2 regions of the Streptomyces sp. NPDC051740 genome follow, and region 1 is predicted to be linked to the other one. Evidence: predicted binding sites of a transcription regulator. Region 1 holds the regulator's gene; the other holds the start of a gene.
What was found. The regulator HrcA, encoded in region 1, represses chaperone genes, less so after heat shock. The targets are predictions, from matches to a motif close to TTNGCACTCNGNNNNNCNGAGTGCNAA.

Region 1 (7,409 bases):
GGGCCCGACCTCGCCCTCGCCGGCCAGCTGGATCCGGGTGCCGTTGTCGACACCGGCCGGGATCTTGACCGTGAGGGTGCGCCGGGAACGGATGCGGCCGTCGCCCGCGCACTCCGGGCACGGGGTGGGGACGACCGTGCCGAAGCCCTGGCACTGCGGGCAGGGGCGGGACGTCATAACCTGGCCCAGGAAGGACCGCGTGACCTGCGAGACCTCACCGCGACCGCGGCACATGTCACAGGTCTGGGCCGTGGTGCCCGGAGCCGCGCCCTCGCCGCTGCACGTCGTGCAGACGACGGCCGTGTCGACCTGGATGTCCTTGGTCGTGCCGAACGCGGCCTCGTCGAGCTCGACGTCGATGCGGATCATCGCGTCCTGGCCCCGGCGGGTGCGCGAGCGCGGCCCGCGCTGCGACGCCGTGCCGAAGAACGCGTCCATGATGTCGGAGAAGTTGCCGAAGCCACCGGCCCCGAAGCCGCCCGCGCCACCGCCGCCGGCCTGCGAGAGGGGGTCGCCGCCGAGGTCGTAGACCTGCTTCTTCTGCGGGTCCGACAGGACCTCGTAGGCGGCGTTGATCTCCTTGAACCGCTCCTGCGTCTTGGGATCAGGATTGACGTCCGGATGCAGCTCGCGGGCGAGCCTCCGGAAGGCCTTCTTGATCTCCTCCTGCGACGCGTCGCGACGCACGCCGAGTACGGCGTAGTAGTCCGTGGCCACTACGACTCCGCCAGGATCTGTCCGACGTACCGTGCCACTGCGCGTACCGCTCCCATCGTTCCCGGGTAGTCCATGCGGGTCGGTCCGACCACGCCGAGCTTGGCAACAGCCTCGCCGCCCGAACCGTAGCCCACCGACACGACGGACGTGGAGTTGAGTCCCTCATGGGCGTTCTCATGACCGATACGGACGGTCACGCCCGGATCCTTCGCCTCACCGAGCAACTTGAGGAGCACGACCTGCTCCTCCAGCGCCTCCAGGACGGGCCGGATCACGAGAGGGAAGTCATGTCCGAAGCGGGTGAGATTGGCGGTGCCGCCGATCATCAGCCGCTCCTCGTTCTCCTCGACGAGCGTCTCCAGGAGGGTGGAGAGCACCGTCGAGACCGTACCGCGGTCGTCCGCCTCGAAGGCCTCGGGGAGGTCCTCCACCAGGCCCGGCACATCGCTGAACCGGCGGCCCGCGACCCGGCTGTTGAGCCGCGCCCGCAGATCCGCGAGCGACGACTCGCCGAACGGCGCCGGGCAGTCGACCATGCGCTGCTCGACCCGCCCGGTGTCCGTGATCAGCACCAGCATCAGCCGCGCGGGGGCGAGCGCCAGCAGTTCCACGTGCCGCACCGTGGAGCGGGTCAGCGACGGGTACTGCACGACGGCGACCTGCCGGGTGAGCTGCGCGAGCAGCCGTACGGTCCTGGCCACCACGTCGTCGAGGTCGACGGCGCCCTCGAGGAAGTTCTGGATGGCGCGCCGCTCGGGCGCGGTCATCGGCTTGACGCCGGCCAGCTTGTCGACGAACAGCCGGTAGCCCTTGTCGGTGGGGATGCGCCCGGCGCTGGTGTGCGGCTGGGCGATGAAGCCCTCGTCCTCCAGGGCCGCCATGTCGTTGCGCACGGTGGCCGGGGAGACGCCGAGGTTGTGCCGCTCGGTGAGGGCCTTGGAGCCGACGGGCTCCTCGGTGCCCACGTAGTCCTGGACGATGGCGCGCAGCACCTGGAGCCTGCGTTCACTGAGCATCGCGCACACCTCCAGAAGCCTTCCGCGCGGTACCTTCCCTGTCCGCCTGGCACTCTTCGCACGCGAGTGCCAGACTTACCCGCCCAGTGTACGGCCGGGGGGTACGCACCGGGCAAGGCCGGTCCCCGCGCCGTCGCGCCGGACGGCGTCGTCCCCGATAGCGTCCCGTCATGACCGTGACTTGGGAAGAGTCGGGATGGGAACAAGTGGCCGCCGGGGTGGGGCGGTGCCGGCTGCCGGGGTGGGACTGCACGGCGGGGCTCGTCGTGGGCGCGGAGGGCGTGCTGCTCGTCGACGCGGGTTCCGGTCTGGGCGAGGGCGCGTGGTTGCGGACTCAGGCGCAGGCGCTCACCGGTCGCCGTGTGACGCATCTCGCGCTCACCCACCCCCACTTCGACCACATTCTCGGGTCGGCGGTGTTCGCGGGCGCGGAGGTGTTCGGCGCGGTGGGCATGGACACGGTGCTGACGGGGCGCGGGCGTGAGGAGCTGCGCGCGGACGCGGTGCGGTGGGGGCTGGACGCGCGGGTGGCGGAGGAGGCCGTGGACGCGCTGGTCCCGCCGCGGCACGCGGTGTCCGGCGAGTGGACGCTCGACCTCGGCCCGGACGGTGGCCGGCAGGTGCTGCTGGCGAACGTGGGCCCCGGGCACACCGCCCACGACCTCGCGGTCCTCGTCCCCGGCGATCCGGAGGTGGTCTTCTGCGGCGACCTGGTCGAGGAGTCGGGCGAACCGCAGGCCGGCCCCGACGCCGTACCGTCGCACTGGCCGGCCGCGCTGGACCGGCTCCTCGAACTGGGCGGCGAGGACGCACGGTACGTCCCCGGTCACGGCGCGGTGGTGGACGCGGCGTTCGTACGGGCCCAGCGCGACGCCCTGGCGGCCCGTTTCGGCGTGTCGGACTGATCGCGGCGGGCGCGCTCCTCGTATCGTCATCAGAATGCGCCAGTACTCCGCCGATCTGACCCCTCCGTGGAAGAGACCGCAGCCGGTTCCCGAGGTCGCGGCCGAGCCCGGCCTGGTGGTGGAGGAGCCCGGCACCGGCTTCTGCGGCGCGGTGATCCGCTGCGAGGCGGGCACGGTGACGCTGGAGGACCGCTTCGGGAAGCACCGGGTGTTCCCGCTGGAACCGCGGGGCTTCCTGCTGGAGGGCCGCGTGGTGACGCTGGTGCGGCCGGCCGCAGGTCCGGTACGGCCCACCCGTACGGCGTCCGGTTCCGTCGCCGTCCCCGGCGCGCGGGCGCGGGTGGCCCGCGCGGGGCGCATCTACGTCGAGGGGCGGCACGACGCGGAGCTGGTGGAGAAGGTGTGGGGGGACGACCTGCGCGTCGAGGGGGTGGTCGTGGAGTACCTGGAGGGTGTCGACGACCTGCCCTCGATCGTCGAGGGCTTCTCCCCCGGTCCGGACGCGCGGCTGGGTGTCCTGGTGGACCACCTGGTGCCGGGCTCGAAGGAGTGGCGGATCGCCGAGGCGGTCACGAGTGAGCACGCGCTGGTGGTGGGTCACCCGTACATCGACGTCTGGGAGGCGGTGAAGCCGGCGTCGGTGGGCATCGAGGCGTGGCCTCGGGTGCCGCGGGGGCAGGACTGGAAGACGGGGGTGTGCGCGGCGCTGGGCTGGCGGGTGGCGAACACCGGGGAGGCGTGGCAGCGGATCCTCGGCTCGGTGCGGTCGTACAAGGACCTGGAGCCGCAGCTCCTGGGCCGCGTGGAGGAACTGATCGACTTCGTGACGGCGTGAGTCTCCTCACCCCCGCCGCCCCTTCCCGTCCCGAACCCGGGGCTCCGCCCCGGACCCCGCTCCTCGACCGAACCTCAGCCCCTCCGGCGTTTGAGGAGCGGGGGTCCGGGGGCAGCGCCCCCCGGGGGGACGGGAACGGGAAGGGGCGGCGGGGGCGAGATCAATCGACCAGGTCGCGCACCACGGCATCAGCCAACAGCCGCCCCCGCAGGGTGAGGGCCGCACGGCCCTCCTCGTACGGGTCGCGCTGGAGCAGTCCGTCCGTCAGGGCCCGCCGGGAAGCCGCCAGCCCCTCCGGACGGAGCAGAGAAAGCGGAACGCCCTCCTCGAGGCGCAGCTCCAGCAGGATCCGCTCCACCCGCCGGTCCTCCTCCGACAGCAGCTCACGGCCCGCCCCCGGCGACCGCCCCTCCGCCAGCGCCGCCGCGTACGCGCCCGGATGCTTGACGTTCCACCAGCGCACCCCGCCCACGTGCGAGTGGGCGCCGGGGCCCGCGCCCCACCAGTCGGCGCCGCGCCAGTACAGCTCGTTGTGCAGACAGCGGCCGGCCTCCGACGTGGCCCAGTTCGACACCTCGTACCAGTCGAAGCCCGCCCCCGACAGCATCTCCTCGGCGATCAGGTAGCGGTCCGCGTGGACGTCGTCGTCCGTCATCGGGACCTCGCCCCGCCGGACGCGGCGGGCGAGCTGCGTGCCCTCCTCGACGATCAGCGCGTACGCCGAGACGTGGTCGGGACCGGCGCCGATCGCCGCGTCCAGGGACGCCCGCCAGTCGTCGTCGGACTCCCCCGGCGTGCCGTAGATCAGGTCGAGGTTGACGTGCTCGAAGCCCGCCGCTCGGGCCTCGGCGACGCATGCCTCGGGGCGGCCGGGGGTGTGGGTGCGGTCGAGGACCTTCAGTACGTGCTGCCGGGCGCTCTGCATGCCGAAGGAGATCCGGTTGAAGCCTCCCGCGCGGAGGGCCGCCAGGTAGGCCGGGTCGACCGACTCCGGGTTCGCCTCCGTGGTCACCTCGGCGTCCGGCGCCAGCCCGAACTCCTCCCGGATCGCGCCCAGCATCCGTACGAGGTCGTCGGCGGCCAGCAGGGTGGGCGTACCCCCGCCGACGAACACCGTGCGGACCTCGCGCGGGTCGTCCCCCAGTGCCTTGCGGGCCAGGCGGACCTCGTCGACCAGGGTCTCGGCGTAGTTGTCGCGGGAGGCCAGTACGCCGCCGCTGCCGCGCAGCTCGGTCGCGGTGTACGTGTTGAAGTCGCAGTAGCCGCAGCGGGTCGCGCAGTACGGGACGTGCAGGTAGAACCCGAGGGGTCGGTCGGCGGCCCCTGCGAGCGCGGACGCGGGCAGCGCGCCGTCGGCGGGGACGGGCTCGCCGTCGGGGAGTGCGGAAGGCATGTGCTCCATTGTCCCGCACCGGCCGTGTCACTCCGCTTGGAGCACCAGCAGGGCGAGATCGTCGGCGGGCGGCCGGGCCCCGAACTCGTGCACGAGCTGCGTGATCCGTTCCGCTATCAACCCGGCGTCCATCCCCGCGCACCCCGACAGGGCCGTGGCGAGCCCGTCGCCGTCGTCGAACTGGCGGGAACCGGAGCGCCGCTCGGTGACTCCGTCGGTGACGCAGAGCAGGGTGTCGCCGGAGTACATCTCGAAGGTCTCGCTGGTGTAGGTGGCGTCCTCGACGACCCCGAGCAGGGTCTGCGGCTGGGCGACGGACCGGACCGAGCCGTCGGGGGCGAGCAGCAGGGGCAGGGGGTGTCCGGCGGAGGCGAGGGTGCAGCGGACGCCGCCGTCGAAGGGGACGAGTTCGCCGTAGAGGAGGGAGAGGAAACGGGTCTGGGGTCCGTCGCCGGGGGCGGTCGGGCGGGCACCGGCGGCCACCAGTGCGCGGGCGGCGGCGTCGGCGGCCTCGGTGGCGTCGTCGAGGAGGAGCTGGTTGAGGCGGTCGAGGACGTCGGCGACGCGGTAGCCCTCGCGGGCGAGCAGCCGCAGCCAGGGGCGGGCGAGGCCGATGACGACGGCGGCCTCCGGTCCCTTGCCCTGGACGTCGCCGACGGCGAAGCACCAGCGGCCGTGGCCGGCCGGGAAGAGGTCGTAGAAGTCGCCGCTGGGTCCGCCCTTGTCGCAGGGTTCGTAGACGAGGGCGCTGCGCACGCCGGGGATCTCGGCGACGGCGCCGGGCAGCAGTCCGCGCTGCAGCACGGCGCTGATGGTGGCCTGGCGGGAGTACTGCCGGGCGGCCCCGATGGCGAGGGCGACGCGCCGGCCGAGGTCCTCGGCCAGCCCGGTGATCTCGTCGGGGAAGCGGTCGATCCCGCCCCGCCCGATCACCAGCGTGCCGAGCGGGCGCCCGCCGGCGACGAGCCGGTAGGCGAGGGCGGCGCCGTGGGCACCGTCGGCGGGGACGTCGAGCGCGCCGCCCGGCCCGTCGACCGCATCCGCGGACCCGCCGGTCCCCTGCCCCGGCCCGTCCGGCCCGCCAGGCCCCGTACGCCGCCCGTCGAGCGCGCCGCCCGGCCCATCGAACGCCCCGCCACCGGGCGCCCTGCCCGGCACGTCGACCGGCTCACCCGGCCCCGTACGCCGCCCGTCGAGCGCGCCGCCCGGCCACGGATAGGGCGCGGGTCCCGGGTGCAGCGGGTCGCCGGGGTGGGGCGGGTTCTGTTCCAGGGCCCGGCTCAGGGCCTCGATACGGTTCTCGCTGGCGTGCCAGACGCGGGCGAGGCGGGAGCCGTCGGCACGGCTCCCCTCGCTCCAGCCGCCGCCGTGGCCGGTGGTCTCGTCCTCCAGCCACACCGCGCACCAGTCGGCCAGCCGCGGCACGATCAGCTGGCCGGTGAGCGAGGTGACCAGGTCCTCGTCGAGCTGCCCGGCGAGCAGGTCGGAGGCCTCGGCGAGGAAGGACAGGGCGCCGCGCCCCAGCCAGGTCCCGTCCCGGCCGGACCGGCGGGCGAGCCAGTCGTCGCCGTACGAGCCGCCGCGCCAGGTGTCGCGGGCGGGACCGGGCGGGCGTCGGGAGGCCGGCGGATCGAGTGCGTCCAGTGGGCCGGGGGAGCTCTGTTCCGTCCGGGGCGGCTCCGGCGCGAGGATCTCCGCCACCCGCAGGTCGCGCGCCAGCGTGCGCTCCCCGGCGTACGCCTCGATCTGGTCGTCCGCCGCGCACCCCCCTGCGGCCAGGCGCGCCCACACCGTCTTCGTGCCCGGACGGTAGGTGATCCCCCAGGCCTCGGAGAGCGCGGCGACGAGGCGCAGGCCGCGCCCGTACTCGGGGGTGTCGTACGGCGCCCCCTCCGGTTCGTTGCCGCGCGGCGCGCGGGAGGGGTGCTGGTCGGCGACCTCGACGACGAGCGCGCCGGTCCCCTCCTCCAGCCTGCACGCCACCCGGACCTCGGTACCGGCGTGCACGACGGCGTTGGTGACGAGTTCGCTGGCGATCAGCGTGGCGTCGTCGCCGACGCGGCCGGTGAGGTGTTCGGCGCCGGGCAGGGCGAGTTCCGCCCACTCGGTGAGCGCCTTGCGCAGCAGGGCGCGTGCGGCACCCGGTGCGAGGGGGCTCCCGGACAGGGTCGCGTCCACCCAGGCGCACTCCCGCGCTCCGGAGGCGCACGAGGCGGTCTCCCGTTGGGTCGGAATGGCCCCCATGGGCAGCTCCCCGGGCAGTTCGTACGAAGAGAACTCGATCGCTGCCGACAGGGTGACAGACCGGACCCGTCCATAAGCGCCGAGTCACCGAAGTGGACCGCCAAGGGTGAGAACAGCGTCAGGTGTGCGGTCGGGAACGAACAGGAAACCGTTCCGTTCCGGTCATCGTGGAAACGTGAAAAAAGGGGCGGGATCCCGCGCCGCACCGGCCCGGGACCCCGCCCCCGCAGTCACACCGTGACGGTCACGCCTCGCGCGCGCCCTCGTACATCTCCTCGATGAGGTGCTTGTACTCGCGC
Region 2 (7,409 bases), on a different contig from region 1:
CGGGACGAGGGCCTGAGCGTCGTCCTCTCCGAGAGCGCGGGCCGGCTCACGCCCGGACGCACCTGGGCCGACCAGGTCGCCGCGCGCCGCCCGCACGGCGTCATCCTCGTGCTGTCCGGCCTCGACGAGTCCGGGCGGGCCCTGCTGACCAGCCGCTCCATCCCGTTCGTGGTGATGGACCCGGCCGGCGACCCGGGCACCGACGTGCCCTCCATCGGCGCGACCAACTGGCAGGGCGGGCTCGCCGCGACCCGGCACCTGGTGGACCTGGGCCACACCCGGATCGGCGCGATCAGCGGGCCCACGCAGATGATGTGCAGCCGCGCCCGCGTCGACGGCTACCGGGCCGCCCTGGAGACCGCCGGGCTGCCGGTCGACCCCCAGCTGATCATGACCGGGGACTTCCACCACGAGGCCGGCTACCGGCAGGGTCTCGCCCTGCTGCGCCGCGAGGACCGGCCCACCGCGGTCTTCGCCGGCAACGACCTCCAGGCCCTCGGGCTGTACGAGGCCGCGCGGGAGCTGGGGCTGCGGATCCCGGAGGACCTGAGCGTGGTCGGGTTCGACGATCTGCCGGTGGCCCGCTGGGTGGGGCCGCCGCTGACGACCGTACGGCAGCCGCTGACGGAGATGGCCGAGGCGGCGGCCAAGCTGGTCCTCGATCTGGGCAGGAACGAGGACTCGGGGGCGGCGACCCGGGTGGAGCTGGCGACGAGCCTGGTGGTGCGGAGCAGTACGGCGGCGCCGGCGGGGGCGTGAGCCGGTTCGAAAGTTTCGGGCCGTCGGAAGCCGTGTCGGAAGTCTGAGAATTTCACAAGAAAACTCTCCGGGGGTCGCTGCTCGCCATAATTCGGACTTATGTTCCTGTCCGTGAGGGGACATGAGAAGAGCGGCGGGGCCGGGAACGACGGGGACGAGGCCGAGGGCCCGGACATACGGACGGGCCGGCGGGCGAAAGCACTGAAGATCACGGGGCTGACGCTGGCCGGCCTGCTGGTCCTGGGCGCCGGAGCGGCCGGCTGGGCGTACTGGCAGCTCAACGGCAACATCGACAGCGTCGACATCAACAGCGCCCTGGGCGACGACCGCCCCGCCAAGGGCGTGACCGCACCGTCCCCGGACGCGTCCGCCACGGCCACGCCCCTGCCGGCCGGGTCCCTGAACATCCTGGTGCTCGGCTCCGACTCGCGCAGCGGCGAGGAGAACCAGGCGCTCGGCGGCGGAGACAGCGGCGGCGCCCGCTCCGACACCGCCATGGTCGTCCACCTCGACGCCGGCCGGACCGCCGCGACGGTGGTCAGCATCCCCCGCGACACCCTCGTCGACCGGCCCTCCTGCCCGCTGGAGGACGGGGAATCGACCCGCGCGGCCTCCGGGGTGATGTTCAACACCGCGTACGAGGTGGGCGGGCCGGTGTGCGCCGTGAAGACCGTCGAGTCGCTCACGGACGTCCGCATGGACCACTACGTCGAGATCGACTTCGCCGGCTTCGCCCGCCTGGTCGACGCGCTCGGCGGGGTCACCGTCACCACCGAGGAGGACATCGACGACGACCGCAGCCACCTCACCCTGGACGCCGGCACCCACCACCTCGACGGCACGGACGCCCTCGCCCTGGCCCGCACCCGGTACGACATCGGCGACGGCAGCGACCTCGGCCGCATAGGGCTCCAGCACCAGCTGGTGAAGGCGCTGCTGGAGCAGGTCGCGGACGAGGACCTGCTGGCCGCCCCCACCCGGCTGTACCAGCTCGCCGACACCCTCACCGGCAGCCTCACCACCGACACCGGTCTGGACTCGCTCGGCGAACTCACCCGCCTCGCCCAGAGCCTGCGGGACCTCCCGTCCGACGACGTCACGACCCTCACCATGCCGGTCGTCCCGGCCCCCTGGGACGGCAACCGAGTGATCGCGGACGAGCCGGAGGCGGGGGAGCTGTGGGCGTCGCTGAGATGAGGTGATCACCCGTTCGGCTGATCGGCGCCGATCCCGGAGCGGTGCGACTCCCGAACTCGTGGCGTCACCGTGTCGCTTGTGCCGCAGTGGCGCCCGCGCCCACACTTGAAGGAGGAGGTGCTTCTCGATGACCGCTCTCGCGGAAGAGGTGGCCCCGGTGGTGGTGGACAAGCCCGTCTCCGAGCAGGGTTCCGATCTGGACGAGGTCCTGTGGCAGGCGTGGAAGGCCATGGATCTCCCCGAGGGCTACCGGGCCGAGATCATCGAAGGGGCCATCGAGGTGTCACCTACCGGTCGCCGTCGTCACACCGTGCTCGTCGGCCGTCTCCGCAGAGCGCTGGACGCGCATCTGGCAGGCAGTGGTTACGCGGCACACCACGACGGCAACGTCATCCACCGTCAGAAAGCCTGGATCCCCGACCTCTTCGTGGCCCCGCTCGACCTCGACGAGATCCCGGACGAGGACGGTCTCGGCGTCGACGCCGACGGAGTCAAGATGGTCGTCGAGGTCGAGCGGGGCCACCGCAACCTCCAGCGCGACCGCGTCCGCAAACGCCGGGAGTACGCGAGGGCCGGCATCCCGGTGTACGTGACCGTCGACGACTTCGACGACGAGGGGGCGGTGCTCGTCCTGACGTCGCCCGACCGGAAGAAGGGCAAGTACGCGGACGAGCACCGGGTCCCCTACGGCACCGACGCGGTGATCCCCGAGGGGCCGGCCAAGGGTTTCGCTATCGGCAAGGCGATCGTCGCGTCCTGAGGCGGCCCGGCCCGGTGCCTCACCGCACCGGGTGCCCCAGCAGCATCGTCGGGGCGCCGGCGACGCGGGTCAGGAAGACCGTGACGGACCCGGGGCCGTGCGGCTTGGGCAGGACCTTGCGGCGGAGTTCCTCCAGTTCGACCGCCGAGCCGCGCTTCTTGACGGTCAGGACGCCGACCCGGCGCTCGCGCAGCAGCGCCTTCAGTTTCTTGACGTTGAAGGGGAGTCGGTCGGTGATCTCGTAGGCGGTGGCGTACGCAGTGCGGTGCGCTTCGTCGGCGGTGACGTAGGCGATGGTCGGGTCGATCAGCCCGCCGTCCACCTCCTCGGCCACCTCGGCGACCAGGTGGGCGCGGATGACGGCGCCGTCCGGCTCGTACAGGTACCGCCCCACCGGCCGGACCCCGGGGTCCGGGAGCGCGGTCCCGGGCGTCACGTAGATGCCGGCGCCGGCTGGCAGCAGCGTCGCCCGCCGTGCCCCCGGCGTCACGTCCGGGCCGAACCACAGCATGGCCTCCTTGACGTCCCCGCCGTCCGAGACCCATTCGGCGGTCGCTTCCGGGGGGATCGCCTCGTGCGGAATGCCGGGCGCGATCTTCAGCAGGCCGAGCGGTGCCCCGAGCGCGGCGGACACGGCCCAGGACAGGGGAGGTGAGTAGGCCTCCGGGTCGAAGATCCGGCCGCGCCTGGAGGAGCGCCGGGCGGGGTCGACGAACACGGCGTCGTACCCGGCCGTGTCCACCTCCGTCACGTCGGCCTCACGCACTTCGATCAGGTCGGCGAGCCCGAGCGCGTCGGCGTTGGCGCGGGCCGCCTCGCAGGTCAGCGGGGACCGGTCGACGGCCAGCACCCGGATCCCGGCGCGGGCGAACGCGATCGCGTCGCCGCCGATCCCGCAGCACAGGTCGGCGACGGACCGCACCCCGAGCGCCCGGAGGCACTCGGCCCGGTACGTCGCCACGCTCGCCCGCGTCGACTGCTCCACCCCGTCGGGCGTGAAGAACATCCGCCGCGCGTCCTCCGCCCCGAACTTGGCCACCGCGCGCTGCCGCAGCCGCGCCTGGCCGAGCGCCGCCGACACCAGCTCGGCGGGGTGCTCGCGGCGGAGCCGGGTCGCGACGGCGAGTTCGTGCGCCGGATCGGTGTCGCGCACCTCGTCGAGGAGGGCGCGGCCTTCGGGGGTGAGGAGGGGAGCGAGGTCGTTCACCGGGTCATTGTGGGCCAGTCGGTGGACCGTGTGCCTCCGGCCGCGGTGTCGGACAGGGTTCCCGATGGCGGACTGCGAGGATCCGGCACCATGCGAGCAGTAGGACAAAACGATAAAAGGTGGCCGTTCGGCGGTGTGCGGATCGGCCTCGCGGTACTCGCTCTCGCCTCCATCGCCTCCGGCTGCGGACCGGGCGGCGACGGTGGCGCCCGGGTCGGACCGGCGGGCGGCCAGCAGCCCCTGAAGGCGCCCCCGGCCCGCGCGCTCGACGCCTACGCCACCAGACTGCGCGCGGCGCACACCGCGAGGGTCGCCGCCGCGAAACGCTGGGGGCTGAAGAAGGTGCCCCTGACCGCCCCGCCGCCCCCGGCGAAGAAGCCGGGAATCACCACCCGCGACGGCTTCGAGGTCGACGGCCACCGCCGTCTGGGACTCCCCCCGGTCTTCACCACCGTCCCCACCGACGAGAGGATCCTCTTCCTCACCATCGACGACGGCGCCGAGAAGGACCCGGCGTTCCTGCGGATGATGAGCGAACTGGAGATCCCGTACAGCGCCTTCCTCAGCGACTACCTCGTCAAGGAGGACTACGGCTACTTCAAGGAGATGCGGGACCGGGGAGTCGCCCTGCACAACCACACCCTCCACCACCCCTACCTGCCGGCCCTGTCCTACGCCCGCCAGAAGCGCGAGATCTGCGGCATGCAGAAGGTCGTCGAGGAGCGCTACGGCGAGCGCCCCGTCCTCTTCCGCCCGCCCTACGGCAACTACGACAAGGCCACCCTGCGCGCCGCGAAGGCCTGCGGGATCACCCACGTCCCCCTCTGGAACGAGGAGGTCTTCGTCGACCACTGGGAGTACCGCGAGTGGGACCGCGACCTGCACCCCGGCGACATCGTCCTCACCCACTTCCGGGGCCGCGAGGACTGGAAGGGCACGATGCCGGACATGATCCGCCGCTTCATGGACAAGGTCACGGCGGAGGGGTACGCGGTGGCCCGCCTGGAGGACTACCTGTGAGGGCCCGTCTCCTGGCGGTCGCCGCCGCCCTGCTGGCCGTGACCGCCGGATGCGGTCCGGCGGGCGGGACGGGGGAGAGGGCGGGGGACGGTGCGGGCCGCCGGTCCCCCGGAGCCGGTCCGGCGCCGGGATCCGGCGCGCTCCCGCCCGTCGTCGACCACGTCCCCACCCGCGACGAGGTCGTCTTCCTCACCTACGACGACGGTGCCGAACGCGACCCCCGCTTCATCGACCTGGTGCGCGAGCACCGGCTCCCCGTCAGCCTGTTCCTCACGGACACGGTGGCCGGCCCCGGATACGCGCACTTCGCCCGCCTGCGCTCGGTCGGCGCGAGCCTGCAGAACCACACCCTCGACCATCCCGCCCTGCGCGGTCTGCCGTACGCCGGCCAGCGCGCCGAGATCTGCGGCCAGCAGCGCAAACTCACGTCCCGCTTCGGCGTCCGCCCCCGCCTCTTCCGCCCGCCCTACGGCACGTACGACACCACCACCCTGCGAGCCGCCGCCGACTGCGGCATCCAGACGGTGGTCCTGTGGCGGGCCACCCTGGAACCCGACGGCCACCTCACCTACACCGACGGCCCCCACCACCTGACCCCCGGCGACATCATCGCCGTACCGTCGGGCGAGGCCCCGCCACTGTCGCTGACGGAACGGACGACACGGCTGCTGGGGGAGTTGGAGGAGCGGGGTCTGAAGGTGGGCAGGCTGGAGGACTACGCCGGCCGAATCAGCCCGTCGGCGGCTCCTGGCGAGCACGGCTCACCTCTCAGCCCGTCGGCGGCTCCTGGCGAGCACCGCTCGCCTCTCAGCCCGTCTGGGGGTACCCCCTCTGGGGGAGTTTGAGGACGAGGCCCGTTCAGGGCCGAAGCGGGGGCCTGGGGGCGGCAGCCCCCAGAGGACGCTCACCACAACACGGGCAAGCCCCACACCCCGGTGTGAACAACGCCCCCACCCCGCGACGCGCCGCAGGCAATTGGCACTCCGCTTGACCGAGTGCTAATCGCAGTCATAGTCTCAGGTCTGGCACTCCCCCCTGGAGAGTGCCAACACACGCGACGGGCAGGTCCGGCACCCGCGACGACGGATCCACCTGGTCGCCACCTCAGACAGTTAACCCCGTGAGATCTCCGAAGGGGGAGGTCGGATCGTGACGACCGCCAGCTCCAAGGTTGCCATCAAGCCGCTCGAGGACCGCATCGTGGTCCAGCCGCTCGACGCCGAGCAGACCACGGCTTCGGGCCTGGTCATTCCGGACACCGCCAAGGAGAAGCCCCAGGAGGGCGTCGTCCTGGCCATCGGTCCGGGCCGCATCGAGGACGGCAAGCGCGTCGAGCTCGACGTGAAGGTCGGCGACGTCGTTCTGTACAGCAAGTACGGCGGCACCGAGGTCAAGTACAACGGCGAGGAGTACCTCGTCCTCTCGGCCCGCGACGTCCTCGCGATCATCGAGAAGTAAGGGAGATCCGGGGGCCACCCCGGACAACCCGACCTCGTAGCAAGCACTTTTGCTCGAACCACTGCGCCCCTGGCCCCAGCATCCGACAAGGACCGGGCGCCCGGGGCGCAGTGATTTCACCCAGAATTCCGAGAGGGCTCCCGCTGCCATGGCGAAGATCCTGAAGTTCGACGAGGACGCCCGTCGCGCCCTCGAGCGCGGCGTCAACAAGCTTGCCGACACGGTGAAGGTGACGATCGGTCCGAAGGGCCGCAACGTCGTCATCGACAAGAAGTTCGGCGCCCCCACCATCACCAACGACGGTGTCACGATCGCCCGCGAGGTCGAGATCGAGGACCCGTACGAGAACCTCGGCGCGCAGCTGGTGAAGGAGGTGGCGACCAAGACCAACGACATCGCGGGTGACGGTACGACCACCGCCACCGTGCTGGCCCAGGCGCTGGTCCGCGAGGGCCTGAAGAACGTCGCCGCCGGTGCCTCCCCGGCCGCCCTGAAGAAGGGCATCGACGCCGCCGTCGCCGCGGTCTCCGAGGACCTGCTCGCCTCGGCCCGCCCGATCGACGAGAAGTCCGACATCGCCGCCGTCGCCGCGCTGTCCGCCCAGGACCAGCAGGTCGGCGAGCTCATCGCCGAGGCGATGGACAAGGTCGGCAAGGACGGTGTCATCACCGTCGAGGAGTCCAACACCTTCGGTCTGGAGCTGGACTTCACCGAGGGCATGGCCTTCGACAAGGGCTACCTGTCGCCGTACTTCGTGACGGACCAGGAGCGTATGGAGGCCGTCCTCGACGACCCGTACATCCTGATCACCCAGGGCAAGATCGCCTCCATCGCGGAGCTGCTGCCGCTGCTGGAGAAGGTCATCCAGGCCAACGCCTCCAAGCCGCTGCTGATCATCGCCGAGGACGTCGAGGGCGAGGCCCTGTCGACCCTGGTCGTCAACAAGATCCGCGGCACGTTCAACGCGGTCGCCGTCAAGGCCCCCGGCTTCGGTGACCGCCGCAAGGC

Region 2: the regulator HrcA is predicted to act here: its motif matches at 5,919-5,945, upstream of groES (co-chaperone GroES).

Annotation. Positions count from the first base shown of each region.
Region 1 is NZ_JBITCL010000002.1:348,673-356,081, reverse strand. Features, by position in the region: gene dnaJ (molecular chaperone DnaJ) at 1-717, opposite strand, end outside; gene hrcA (heat-inducible transcriptional repressor HrcA) at 717-1,733, opposite strand; gene ACIA6T_RS04615 (MBL fold metallo-hydrolase) at 1,904-2,638, shown strand; gene ACIA6T_RS04610 (DUF3097 domain-containing protein) at 2,673-3,473, shown strand; gene hemW (radical SAM family heme chaperone HemW) at 3,634-4,866, opposite strand; gene ACIA6T_RS04600 (SpoIIE family protein phosphatase) at 4,894-7,110, opposite strand; gene ACIA6T_RS04595 (AMP-dependent synthetase/ligase) at 7,355-7,409, opposite strand, start outside.
Region 2 is NZ_JBITCL010000001.1:259,630-267,038, forward strand. Features, by position in the region: gene ACIA6T_RS01335 (LacI family DNA-binding transcriptional regulator) at 1-759, shown strand, start outside; gene ACIA6T_RS01340 (LCP family protein) at 859-1,956, shown strand; gene ACIA6T_RS01345 (Uma2 family endonuclease) at 2,084-2,716, shown strand; gene ACIA6T_RS01350 (methyltransferase domain-containing protein) at 2,736-3,923, opposite strand; gene ACIA6T_RS01355 (polysaccharide deacetylase family protein) at 4,059-4,943, shown strand; gene ACIA6T_RS01360 (polysaccharide deacetylase family protein) at 4,940-5,788, shown strand; gene groES (co-chaperone GroES) at 6,093-6,401, shown strand; gene groL (chaperonin GroEL) at 6,550-7,409, shown strand, end outside.